Regions from separate parts of the Citrobacter koseri ATCC BAA-895 genome, predicted to be linked through region 3. Evidence: predicted binding sites of a transcription regulator. Region 3 holds the regulator's gene; each other region holds the start of a gene.
The links. The regulator Fur, encoded in region 3, represses iron uptake genes when iron is present. The targets are predictions, from matches to a motif close to ATAATAATGAGAACNACTATCAA.
Positions count from the first base shown of each region.

Region 1: a site for Fur is predicted at 2,251-2,273, ahead of sodA (superoxide dismutase [Mn]). Genes of this name have one in related genera too.
Region 2: a site for Fur is predicted at 2,273-2,295, ahead of exbB (tol-pal system-associated acyl-CoA thioesterase). Genes of this name have one in related genera too.

Region 1 is NC_009792.1:2,865,789-2,870,075, reverse strand. Features, by position in the region: gene rhaS (HTH-type transcriptional activator RhaS) at 1-25, shown strand, start outside; gene rhaR (HTH-type transcriptional activator RhaR) at 179-1,027, shown strand; gene rhaT (L-rhamnose/proton symporter RhaT) at 1,024-2,058, opposite strand; gene sodA (superoxide dismutase [Mn]) at 2,347-2,967, shown strand; gene kdgT (2-keto-3-deoxygluconate transporter) at 3,357-4,287, shown strand, end outside.
Region 2 is NC_009792.1:4,071,060-4,075,346, forward strand. Features, by position in the region: gene CKO_RS18760 (hypothetical protein) at 86-490, shown strand; gene CKO_RS18765 (hypothetical protein) at 492-914, shown strand; gene exbD (TonB system transport protein ExbD) at 1,045-1,470, opposite strand; gene exbB (tol-pal system-associated acyl-CoA thioesterase) at 1,477-2,211, opposite strand; gene metC (cystathionine beta-lyase) at 2,463-3,650, shown strand; gene yghB (DedA family general envelope maintenance protein YghB) at 3,782-4,287, shown strand, end outside.
Region 3 is NC_009792.1:2,292,471-2,296,757, forward strand. Features, by position in the region: gene ybfF (esterase) at 1-256, shown strand, start outside; gene ybfE (LexA regulated protein) at 385-678, shown strand; gene fldA (flavodoxin FldA) at 829-1,359, shown strand; gene fur (ferric iron uptake transcriptional regulator) at 1,649-2,095, shown strand; gene chiQ (ChiQ/YbfN family lipoprotein) at 2,219-2,551, opposite strand; gene chiP (chitoporin ChiP) at 2,601-4,007, opposite strand.

The DNA of each region.
Region 1 (4,287 bases), 570 kb from region 3:
GGGGCGGGACGCATTGCTACAGTAACGCGAAAGCTATCACCGTTTTTTGTCGCCAATTTGCTGATAATCGTCCCCTTCAATGCCGGATGGCGGCTTCACCTTATCCGGCCTACGGCGGCGATCTGTAGGCCAGATAAGCGTAGCGCCATCCGGCAAGCATTCAACGTGAGGTGCTGCGGTGGCAAATCAGTTAGTCCTTCTGAAAAAAGACTTTTTTGCGAATGACGGCCAGGCTGTCGCGGTTGCCGATCGCTATCCGCAAAATGTGTTCGCGGAACATACACACGAGTTTTGTGAACTGGTGTTGGTCTGGCGCGGCAACGGTTTGCATGTGCTCAACGATCGCCCTTACCGCATCACGCGTGGCGATCTGTTTTATATTCGCGCCGAGGACAGACACTCCTACACCTCCGTTAACGATTTGGTTTTGCAGAATATTATTTACTGCCCGGAGCGGTTGACCCTGAATCTTGGCTGGGAAAGCGCCATTCCGGGCTTTAACGGCAGTGAACGGAGCCCGCACTGGCGGCTGGGCAGCGTGGGGATGAATCAGGCGCGGCAGGTTATCAGCCAGCTTGAACATGAGAGCAATCAGGGCGATCCGCTGGCGAATGAGATGGCGGAACTGCTATTTGGTCAGCTGGTGATGACGCTGAAAAGACACCGCTATGCCACCGATGATCTCCCGACCAGAGCGAGCGAAACGTTGCTGGATAAATTGATTACCGCACTGGCCGGCAGCCTGGAGCGCCCCTTTGCGCTGGATGCGTTTTGCGACCAGGAGCAGTGCAGCGAGCGGGTGCTGCGACAGCAGTTTCGCTCACAGACCGGGATGACTATCAACCAGTATCTTCGCCAGATCCGCATCTGCCATGCACAGTATTTGCTTCAGCACAGCCGCCTGATGATCAGTGAGATTTCAATGCAGTGCGGCTTTGAGGACAGTAACTACTTTTCGGTGGTGTTTACGCGGGAAACCGGGATGACGCCCAGCCAGTGGCGTCATCACAGTACGCAAAACGATTAGCTTGCCATTCCCATGCCGACGATGTTGGCGGCGATAATAATGACCACGCAACCCAGACTGAGAACGCTGACAGGACGACGACCCGCGTTTTTCCACTCTTTCAGCACCAGACCCACAATCCCACCGCACAGCACGTAGAAGCTCATGTGCAGCATCCAGCTGATGTAGTCATACTGCGGCGGAATGCGAGCGTGGCCCCAGGCGTAGAAAAAGAACTGCAAATACCACATCAGGCCACCCAGCGCTGACAGCAGGATATTGGTGATGATCATCGATTTTGCCAGCGAGAAGTCGGCTTTTATCGACAAGTTTTTCACTTTTGCCAGACGAACGAAACAGAAACCCAGGTTGATCAGCGCGCCGCCGCCCATGATGACCACGTAGCTTGGCAGAGCGACATACAGCGGATCGACGCCGAGCGCGGCAGCGGCTTCATGCATCGGTTTGGCGGCGTTCATCGCAAAGGACATCCCGGCGGAGAAAATACCGCACATCACCGCCAGCAGCAGACCTTTTTTCAGGTTGAACTCCTCGGCGGTGATCCCCATTTTGCGCTCTTTTAACTGCCCGGCGCGGGTGACGATGCCAACGCCGATCAGCGCCACCAGGACGCCCAGCAGCGTCATTCGTCCGCCTTCGGTATTGATCAGCACATCAAAGTTTCCATTGATGATGGGGGTCATCAGGGTGCCGACGATCAGCGTAATACCAATCGCGATGCCGATCCCCATCGACATGCCGAGATAGCGCATGGTCAGGCCGTAGTTAATATTACCGATGCCCCACATTGCGCCGAACAGAAATACGGGCAACAGGGTGGATAGGTTGAAGGAACTGTAATAGGCCCAGAAATCCGGGAGCAGCAGGGCGCTGATGGTCCAGGGCAGGATAAGCCAGGAGACAATCCCACCGATTGACCACATGGTTTCCCAGGACCATTGTTTAACTTGTTTGAACGGGGCATAAAAACAGGCTGCACTGGCCGCACCTATCAAATGCCAAAAGATACCCATCGTAATCGCGTTACTCATGACTTAATCCTCATCGTTTTTATTGCCGGTGTGACCCTCCCGACCTGATGAGTGTAAAAATTGCGCAGTTGATTAACCTTTTGAGGATTGCCGACATTTCTTCCTTCCTGGCAACCAGCACGTTATACGGGTGATTTGGCTCACATATTCAAGAACATAATGAAAAGTTATATCCTTATTAAAACTACGGCATTGATAAGCATTTTCAATATCATTTAATTAACTATAATGAACCAACTGCTTACGCGGCATTAACACTTCAGCCGCTCGACAATAATGGAGATGATTATGAGTTATACACTGCCATCCCTGCCGTACGCTTATGATGCGCTGGAACCGCACTTCGATAAGCAGACGATGGAAATCCACCATACCAAACACCATCAAACTTATGTCAACAACGCTAACGCGGCGCTGGAAAACCTGCCTGAATTCGCGAACCTGCCGGTTGAAGAACTGATCACCAAACTGGATCAGCTTCCGGCGGACAAAAAAACCGTACTGCGCAACAACGCGGGCGGCCACGCTAACCACAGCCTGTTCTGGAAAGGCCTGAAAAAAGGCACTGCTTTGCAGGGCGACCTGAAAGCGGCTATCGAACGTGATTTCGGTTCCGTTGATAACTTCAAAGCGGAGTTTGAAAAAGCGGCGGCAACGCGTTTCGGTTCCGGTTGGGCCTGGCTGGTGTTGCAGGGCGACAAACTGGCGGTTGTCTCTACCGCTAACCAGGACTCCCCGCTGATGGGCGAGGCCATTTCCGGCGTTTCCGGTTTCCCAATCCTGGGTCTGGACGTATGGGAACACGCTTACTACCTGAAATTCCAGAACCGTCGCCCGGACTACATCAAAGAGTTCTGGAACGTGGTGAACTGGGACGAAGCTGCTGCGCGTTTCGCGGCGAAAAAATAAGTCTTTTTGCCTGATGGCGCTGCGCTTATCAGGCCTACGAAGAGGATTTGTCGATTTGTAGGCCGGATAAGGCGTTAGCCGCCATCCGGCACAGAGTTACAATTTGTAGGCCGGATAAGGCATTAGCCGCCATCCGGCATTGAATTCAGCCCCCGCAGGCATAACCTGCGGGGGCTTTCTTTTAGGCGCTTTTGGGCTTGCCTGGTGTGACTTACGTCAAATTAAAAACATCAATCCATAAAAAATGAAACATAGTTTTGTTATGTGGTTGGGATCACTTTTATTGTTCGAATGAATGTCTATCGTTTCTTCATCAACGCGGGTGTGCCTCAAAGTAAGGCGCATTCGCCCATAAAAATTGCCCGTTTTTATGTCTACAGGTGAAGGAAATGCAGATTAAACGCACGATAGAAAAAGTCCCGGGTGGCATGATGCTCGTTCCGTTGTTCCTCGGCGCGCTATGCCACACCTTCGCGCCCGGCGCAGGGAAATACTTCGGCTCATTCACAAACGGTATGATCACCGGTACGGTGCCGATTCTGGCGGTCTGGTTCTTTTGTATGGGCGCGTCGATCAAACTGAGCGCCACAGGCACCGTGCTGCGTAAATCCGGGACGCTGGTGGTGACCAAAATTGCGGTTGCCTGGGTGGTGGCCGCTATTGCGTCACGCGTTATCCCGGAACATGGGGTGGAAGCGGGCTTCTTCGCCGGGCTGTCGACGCTGGCGCTGGTGGCCTCTATGGACATGACCAACGGCGGGCTGTATGCCTCCATCATGCAGCAGTACGGCACCAAAGAAGAGGCCGGGGCATTTGTCCTGATGTCGCTGGAGTCAGGGCCGCTGATGACGATGGTTATTCTGGGAACCGCCGGGATTGCCTCGTTTGAACCGCATGTATTTGTGGGGGCGGTATTGCCGTTCCTGATTGGTTTCGCGCTGGGGAATCTCGACCCGGAACTGCGGGAATTCTTCAGCAAAGCGGTACAGACGCTGATCCCGTTCTTCGCCTTCGCGCTGGGCAACACCATTGATTTGAGCGTGATTGCACAGACGGGCGTGCTGGGGATTCTACTGGGTGTGGCGGTCATTATTATCACCGGCATCCCGTTAATCATCGCTGACAAGTTTATCGGCGGCGGTGACGGTACGGCAGGTATTGCCGCCTCAAGTTCTGCGGGCGCCGCAGTAGCCACGCCCGTGCTGATCGCAGAGATGGTTCCGGCGTTTAAACCGATGGCGCCCGCCGCGACCTCGCTGGTTGCCACATCGGTTATCGTGACTTCGATTCTGGTGCCGATCATTACCTCAGTCTGGTCGC
Region 2 (4,287 bases), 1.8 Mb from region 3:
TGATTTTAAAATTACACCATGCTATTGTCAACGAGACCTGCCTTATAAAAAACAATATACTATTGATAGTAAAGGACATTCCAACATGCTTCCCGAGCATCTTGTGCCGACTCGTTTTCATTTATCTGCCTCGCCAGGCGATGCTGAGACCGTAGAAAATAGTGAAAATTTGACTCAGGGAAAGAAAACGCTGAGCGATTACGAGCCAGATATTTTAATTAGCGCCACACCGACTGGTCAATCTAAAAACATGTTACTTGAAGAACGTGACCGTCATTTAAAAGACCGGCTTTATCGCGTAGCTAAAATTGAGACGTTTGCTCGTCTTATTAATAGCCTACAGGCGGAAGGCGATGTTGATGCTCAGGCATTAAGTAAAATTCTGGCAGATGCCACAACAAAAATAAACGATCACGGCAATGAAATTTGGCTTAATCTCATAACCAGAGAGAAAAACTCTCCCGTTTTTTATTCTCTGGAAGAGAAATAATATGAAAGACGTTGAAGATAATAATGTTTATTTAGCTTTAGATAATAATAAAAGCGATGAATTTATCTTAAAGCAAAATCTTAAAGCGCTTATCGCCAATAAAAACGCGACCCTCGAACAGGTGGCGCAGGAGATCGTGTCGATTCCCGCCGCGTTAGTGCGGCTGAAATGGCAAAATCGCCGTGAAATCTATGCGCTCCAGGTCAAAGAAGAGATCTACGGTTCGGTTATCAATACGATTATTGAGCAACATCCCGAGATGCGGGACAAAATCATGGCGCGCCTGGAGAGCACATATCAGCACTTACTGGCGCGAGAAACGGCGACCCTGCGCCTGACGCGTAAGCTATCCGATGGCGATTACCGAACGACCAATATCACCACCGTCGCGCTGAATGAAAAACGGTTCTCCACGACGAAGTAATCTGGCGAGTCAGCAATCCAGCGATACCACATCATGCAGGCCTGGTAAGCGCAGCGCCATCAGGCAATAAAAAAGCCGGGTACGGCTTGCGCCCTACCCGGCCTGTCTGTCTGCCCATCAGCAACAACGATTACTTCGCTTTCGCGACCTCTTCACCCACGAGACCAATTTTCAGGTAACCCGCCTGGTGCAGCGTATCCATCACTTTCATCATTGTTTCATAATCAACGGTTTTATCCGCACGGAAGAAGATCGTCGTGTCTTTCTTCCCTTCGGTTAACGCGTTCAGCTCGCCGATCATGGTTTCATCCGTTACCTGATCGTTGCCGATAAACATGCTGTTGTCGGCCTTCACGGACAGATAAACCGGTTTTTCCGGGCGCGGCTGCGGGGTGCTGGTGGACGCAGGAAGATTCACCTTCACGTCCACCGTTGCCAGCGGCGCGGCCACCATAAAGATAATCAGCAGAACCAGCATGACGTCGATAAACGGCGTCACGTTGATTTCATGCATTTCACCGTTATCGTCCAGATTTTCATTAAGACGCATTGCCATGGAACATTATCCTACACGTAATTTCTGCGCGGTACGTACCGGCTGAGCGGAAGCGCTCGCGTTCAGATCCAGATCGCGGCTTTGTAGCAACAGAATCTGTGCCGCCACGTCGCCCAGCGTCGCTTTGTAGCTGCCGATCTGACGTGCGAAAATGTTGTAAATCACAACCGCAGGAATTGCCGCGACCAGGCCGATCGCCGTAGCCAGCAACGCTTCCGCGATACCCGGCGCGACAACCGCGAGGTTGGTGGTCTGGGTTTGCGCGATGCCGATGAAGCTGTTCATGATGCCCCATACCGTACCAAACAGACCGACAAACGGAGAGATGGCGCCGATGGTCGCCAGGTAGCCATTGCCGCGTCCCATATGACGGCCAACCGCCGCTACGCGACGCTCCAGGCGGAACCCGGTACGCTCTTTAATACCTTCGTTGTCTTCACTGCCTTCCGACAGTTCCAGCTCGTTCTGCGCTTCATAGAGCAACTGTGAGCTTAAACTTTTCGCCGCGAATGCGGAGGCAATATTGCTGGCCTGGTCTAAAGAACGCGCTTCAGCCAGCTGCTGTTGTTCACGCTTGAGCCGACGCTTCTGCGTAAAGAACTCAAGACTCTTACTGAAGAAGATAGCCCAGGTGACTACTGACGCCAGAATCAGACCAATCATCACGCACTTAACCACGATGTCGGCGTGCTGATACATACCCCAGACGGAGAGATCCGTCTGCATCAAATTATTACCCACTCTGTATCTCCAGGACGCAAATCACAAATTCTGAGCGTAATAATATCAAAACGACGTCGAATTGATAGTCGTTCTCATTACTATTTACATAGTGCCGCACCTTTGGTTTCTTTTCCTTGCGCTTACGCAGTAAAAAAGTCACCAGATGTCATTTTGAGAAAATTTTCTGCTTTATGCCGATTCTTCAGGATGCGTCACTCATCATTCATGATAGTTTAGACATCCAGACGTATAAAAATGGGTACTCCAACATGGCAGAAAAACATCTTGAAACCAAACTGGTGAGCGCAGGACGCAGCAAAAAATACACGCTGGGATCGGTGAACAGCGTCATTCAGCGCGCCTCCTCGCTGGTATTTGACACCGTAGAAGCCAAAAAGCACGCCACCCGCAACCGCGCCAATGGCGAGCTTTTCTATGGCCGTCGCGGAACGCTAACCCATTTTTCGCTACAGGAAGCCATGTGCGAACTGGAAGGCGGCGCCGGATGCGCGCTCTTCCCCTGCGGCGCGGCGGCTGTCGCCAACACGATTCTGGCCTTTGTGGAACAGGGCGATCACGTCCTGATGACCAACACCGCTTACGAACCCAGTCAGGATTTTTGCACCAAAGTTCTCGCCAGACTCGGCGTGACGACCGGCTGGTTTGATCCGCTGGTCGGCGCGGATATCGTGAAGCATATTCAGCCCAATACGAAAGTAGTGTTTCTCGAATCCCCTGGCTCCATCACGATGGAAGTGCATGACATCCCGGCGATTGTCGGCGCGGTAAGACGCGTTGCGCCAGACGCCGTCATTATGATTGATAACACCTGGGCGGCGGGCGTGCTGTTTAAGGCGCTGGATTTCGGGATCGATATTTCCATCCAGGCAGGAACGAAATACCTGATTGGTCACTCGGATGCGATGGTCGGCACAGCCGTGTCTAATGCGCGTTGTTGGGAGCAATTACGCGAAAACGCCTATCTGATGGGGCAAATGCTGGACGCAGATACCGCTTATATGACCAGCCGTGGGCTACGTACGCTGGGCGTGCGCTTACGCCAGCATCATGAAAGCAGCCTGAAAGTCGCCGAGTGGCTGGCGAATCACCCTCAGGTCGCCCGCGTTAATCATCCCGCCCTTCCTGGCAGCAAAGGCCACGAATTCTGGAAGCGCGATTTCACGGGCAGCAGCGGGTTGTTCTCGTTTGTGCTGAATAAAAGGCTGAGCAATGAGGCGCTTTCCGCTTATCTGGATAATTTCAGCTTGTTCAGCATGGCCTACTCCTGGGGCGGCTTTGAATCCTTAATTCTGCCTAACCAGCCGGAACATATCGCCGCCATTCGTCCCGAAGGCGACGTTGATTTCACCGGCACGCTGATCCGTTTGCACATCGGTTTAGAGAATGTTGACGATCTGATTGCAGATTTAGCCGCAGGATTCACGCGTATTGTGTAAAGTTTCCGGTCATGGACAGAATTGCAGACACTCCGGGCAGAAAAGTCTGCATTTGTTGCGTCCGGGATCAAGGCATCCCGGGCAATTCAGGAGTACAATAGCCCCATAAACGCGGTTCCACAGGAAAGTCCATGGCTGTCATTCAAGATATTATCGCTGCGCTCTGGCAACACGATTTTGCCGCGCTGGCGGATCCACACGTTGTTAGCGTTGTCTACTTTGTGATGTTTGCCACGCTATTTTTAGAAAACGGCCTGCTCCCGGCCTCTTTTTTACCCGGAGACAGCCTGCTCTTACTGGCAGGCGCGCTGGTTGCACAAGGTGTCATGGACTTTGTCCCCACGATCCTTATTCTGACGACAGCCGCCAGTCTCGGCTGCTGGCTGAGCTATATTCAGGGGCGCTGGCTGGGAAATACGCAAACGGTGAAAGGCTGGCTGGCGCAGCTTCCCGTTAAATACCATCAGCGCGCGACCTGTATGTTCGACCGGCACGGCCTGCTGGCGCTGCTTGCCGGGCGCTTTCTGGCGTTTGTGCGCACCCTGCTGCCCACAATGGCGGGGATTTCAGGGTTGTCCAGCCGCCGGTTTCAGTTTTTTAACTGGTTGAGCGGGCTGCTGTGGGTCGGCGTGGTGAC
Region 3 (4,287 bases):
TAACGTACCGGTGTTGTGGGAACAGTATCCACATATTGTGGGCTGGGAGACCATTCCAGCCTGGGATCGCCCGGTGTTGTTTATCCCCGGCGGCAACTCGCCTTATGTGACCGAAGCATATCGTCACGATCTGCTGGCGCAGTTCCCTCAGGCGCGGGCGCACGTCATCGCCGGAGCGGGCCACTGGGTTCACGCGGAAAAACCCGATGCGGTGCTGCGCGCCATTCGTCGCTATCTGGCAGATAAGGCCAACTGATTAAAAACTCAGCGTCCGCGCGCGATTACGTCCGCGGGCGTTGGCGTGTCTGCCTTGCTGATGTATGATGGCGCGCTATCCATCCGGGCAGACGCCTGGCTGATTGTTTCCCCGAAGTCACCAAAATCATGGCCAAAGAACAAACGGACCGTACGACATTAGATCTGTTCGCACACGAGCGTCGCCCGGGACGACCCAAAACCAATCCGCTTTCGCGTGATGAACAGCTGCGCATTAATAAGCGTAACCAGCTAAAACGCGACAAAGTACGTGGCCTTAAGCGTGTCGAACTGAAACTCAACGCTGAGGCTGTCGATGCGCTGAACGAGCTGGCCGAATCCCGCAATATGAGCCGTAGCGAACTCATCGAAGAGATGCTGATGACTCAACTGGCAGCGCTGCGCGGCCAGGGCGTAGTCTGAAAAACTGCTCAATATCATAAATCATGTAGCACAGAGTGCAGTCCCGCGTGATTGCTGTTTCCGCATGCCTGACTGTTCTGCTATGATTGCCCTTATCTGCGGGCAATACGCCACCACCATTTCAATAAGTTTCAAGAGGTTATTTTACTCATGGCAATCACTGGCATCTTTTTCGGCAGCGACACCGGTAATACCGAAAATATCGCAAAAATGATTCAAAAACAGCTTGGTAAAGACGTTGCCGATGTGCATGACATTGCGAAAAGCAGCAAAGAGGACCTGGAAGGGTACGACATCCTGCTGCTGGGCATCCCGACCTGGTACTACGGTGAAGCGCAATGTGACTGGGATGACTTCTTCCCGACTCTCGAAGAGATTGATTTTAACGGTAAACTGGTGGCGCTGTTCGGCTGCGGCGACCAGGAAGATTACGCAGAATATTTCTGCGACGCGTTAGGCACCATCCGCGACATCATTGAGCCGCGCGGCGCGACCATCGTCGGTCACTGGCCAACGGCGGGCTACCATTTTGAAGCGTCCAAAGGTCTGGCTGACGACGATCACTTTGTTGGTCTGGCTATCGACGAAGACCGTCAGCCTGAACTGACCGCAGATCGCGTTGAAAAATGGGTTAAACAGATTTCCGGCGAACTGCACCTCGACGAAATCATTAACGCCTGATTTTGTGCGGCGCAGAAAAGCATCTGCGTCGCATCAATAGATAAAACCAATTAAAATAATTGCTACAAATTTGTAACTTTCTTGCCTGACCCTGTACAATGTCCGGGTGTTATTCTGGTATTGCACAGTGTGTTTGTTGGCGATACCTCGTTTTTATTAACAATATTTGCCGGAGGCTTGCAGTTTTCATTTAGGCGTGGCAGTTCTATAATGAAACGCATGATCTCAAGTGCAATTTCTGTCACTTCTTTGTTTGAAGTGAATCGTTTAGCAACAGGACAGATTCCGCATGACTGACAACAATACCGCATTAAAGAAGGCTGGCCTGAAAGTAACGCTTCCTCGTTTAAAAATTCTGGAAGTTCTTCAGGAACCGGATAACCATCACGTCAGTGCGGAAGATTTATATAAACGTCTGATCGACATGGGTGAAGAGATTGGGCTGGCGACCGTGTACCGTGTGCTGAACCAGTTTGATGACGCCGGTATCGTAACCCGCCACAATTTTGAAGGCGGTAAATCCGTTTTTGAGCTGACCCAACAGCATCATCACGATCACCTTATTTGCCTCGATTGTGGCAAAGTGATCGAATTCAGTGATGATTCTATCGAAGCGCGCCAGCGTGAGATTGCGGCTAAGCATGGCATTCGTTTGACGAACCACAGCCTCTATCTCTACGGCCACTGCGCTGAAGGCGATTGCCGGGAAGACGAGCACGCGCACGACGCGAAGTAATGTGAACCCTCCTAAAAAGCCAACCGACCGGTTGGCTTTTTTTATGCCTCCGACCCGGTAGCGGCCTTAAAAAACGCAAACGGGCGGAGAGAACTCTCCGCCCGCCATTAACCCGCCCTGCTTTTATTTGGCGCTATTTTTGCTGCGAATTTCCTGCCAGATTTTGTCGCAATCGGCGGTCACCGCCTGATCGTTCCCCGTACGCGTAGCCTGAATGCACTGCTGGTAATCCAGTATGCGCACGCTCTCTTCTGTAGCAAACTGCTTGTGCTGGTCATCTTTCTTCAGCACGTTCAGTACACTCTGACAGGCCTCAATTTTCTCTGGCGAACCTTGCGCCGTATTGATGCAGGCGCTATATGCCTCTTTTAACTGACTGTCTTCTTTCGGCGCGGTTGGCTGCGCGCAGGCCACCAGTCCCGATGCCATCATGGCGATGAGTAACAGTTTTTTCATATCAGTGTCCTCAACGTTGCGGCAGACAAATCGCCTGCCGCAACGAGCATCAGAAAATAGTGAACGGAGCGATAACCATGAACTTCACGTCACGTTCATCCTGGAAGATGTTGCCGTAACCGCCGCCCCAGCTTGGGATGTTGGAGTGGTTGTCATATTCCGTGAAGTGCAGTTTAAACATGGTGCCTTTGGCACGGCCTTCCTGTAGGGTGTAGACCGCATCAAGGCTGTAAGAAGACTCTTCAATGGTACGGTTTTTGTCATAGTACGCATCCGGGGTAATCTGCCAGGTTGATGGCTTCGCGTCCCAGGCGTAAACGTATGACGCCCCCACTGCCCAGCCCGGCAGGTTCCAGTTTTTCAGATCGTACATCGCACCGAAGAAGACGGCTTTTTCGCCGTTGGCGTTAAAGTCTGAGCGGTTATCCCACCAGATATCCAGACGACCGTTTGAGGATGCGTAAGTTGGCGTCATACGTTGCAGGAAGTAACCTTGTTGACCGTCCGCCTTAACCCAGGTCCCTTCCAGGCGCAAATCGACGACTTCGGCCACTTTGTAACCGAAAGTCAGCGCCTGCAACCAGGCGGTGCCGTCATAAATATCGTTTACGCTGCGATCATCAACTTTGTCGCGCGCACCATAGAACTGATAGCTGGTGGTGAACGGGTTGCCGCCCAAATCAAATTTGTAGCTGGCTTTAGCAAAATACTGGTCGACATACCCTTCTGACTGACCAAATGCCGCTTCCAGCACGAGGTCATTTTTGAAATCGTATTTAGCACCGATAGAATGGAGGTAATCCACTTTGGTCTTTTTATCGGCCTGATAGAATTTATCAACATCGGTGTGCCACGGCGCTTTATATTGGTTGGCCCACATATAGGAGAAACTCAGCGCGCCCGCATCACCGTAGTCAAAATTCGCTCCGGCTTCCGCACCCTGATAAGTACCCGGCATAAAGCTCCAGTGCGGCGCTAACAGCGTCTGACCGGTCGGCTGGATATACCCCGCACGCGCCCAGGTTGGCCCGTACTTAAATTTTGCCGCGGCTTTATAAAGGCTGATCCCGCTCTTATCGCCAGAATAATCTTCATCGTAACCTTTATTCTTTTTCGAGAAGGCGATTTCGTTGGGGTGTCCGCTGTCGCCGTTTTCCGCCATTTCTATCGCGGTAAATGCCGCGATATCCAGACCGAACATATCAGCCGCATAACCAGACTGGAAATCCAGATTGGCGTTCCAGGTCGCGTGTGAAAGGTTGGTTTTATATTTGTCATCGTCGGTGACATCTTTACGGTCACGCTCACGCTGCCAGTAATAGATGCCGCCTGTTAACGTGGAATCGTCAATAAAGCCTTCGGCCTGAGCCTGTGGAACGACGACCAAACCTGACATTGCTGTGATACCGGCGATAGCCAGCGCCAGCGTACTACGTTTGCCACTAAACGTACGCATGTGTTAATCCTCTTTGACGTATAAAATGCTGCCGAACAAAAGCGGACAGCGAAAAATAAAAATGTAAAAGTAGCGTTGAGAAAAACCTCGCAGACTACAGTGAATAGACTATTTTTCGCGACGCGAATTATCAATCTCTTTCTGTAACGAGAATGTAAGAGTATGAGCAACCGCACATATTTCATTGCTTTCTGTTACATTTTCATCAGGCGCTAAAAAAGATGAACAAAAGTTAAAATTGTCTTGTTTTCCATGCACATGAAATCGGTTTCACATGAAA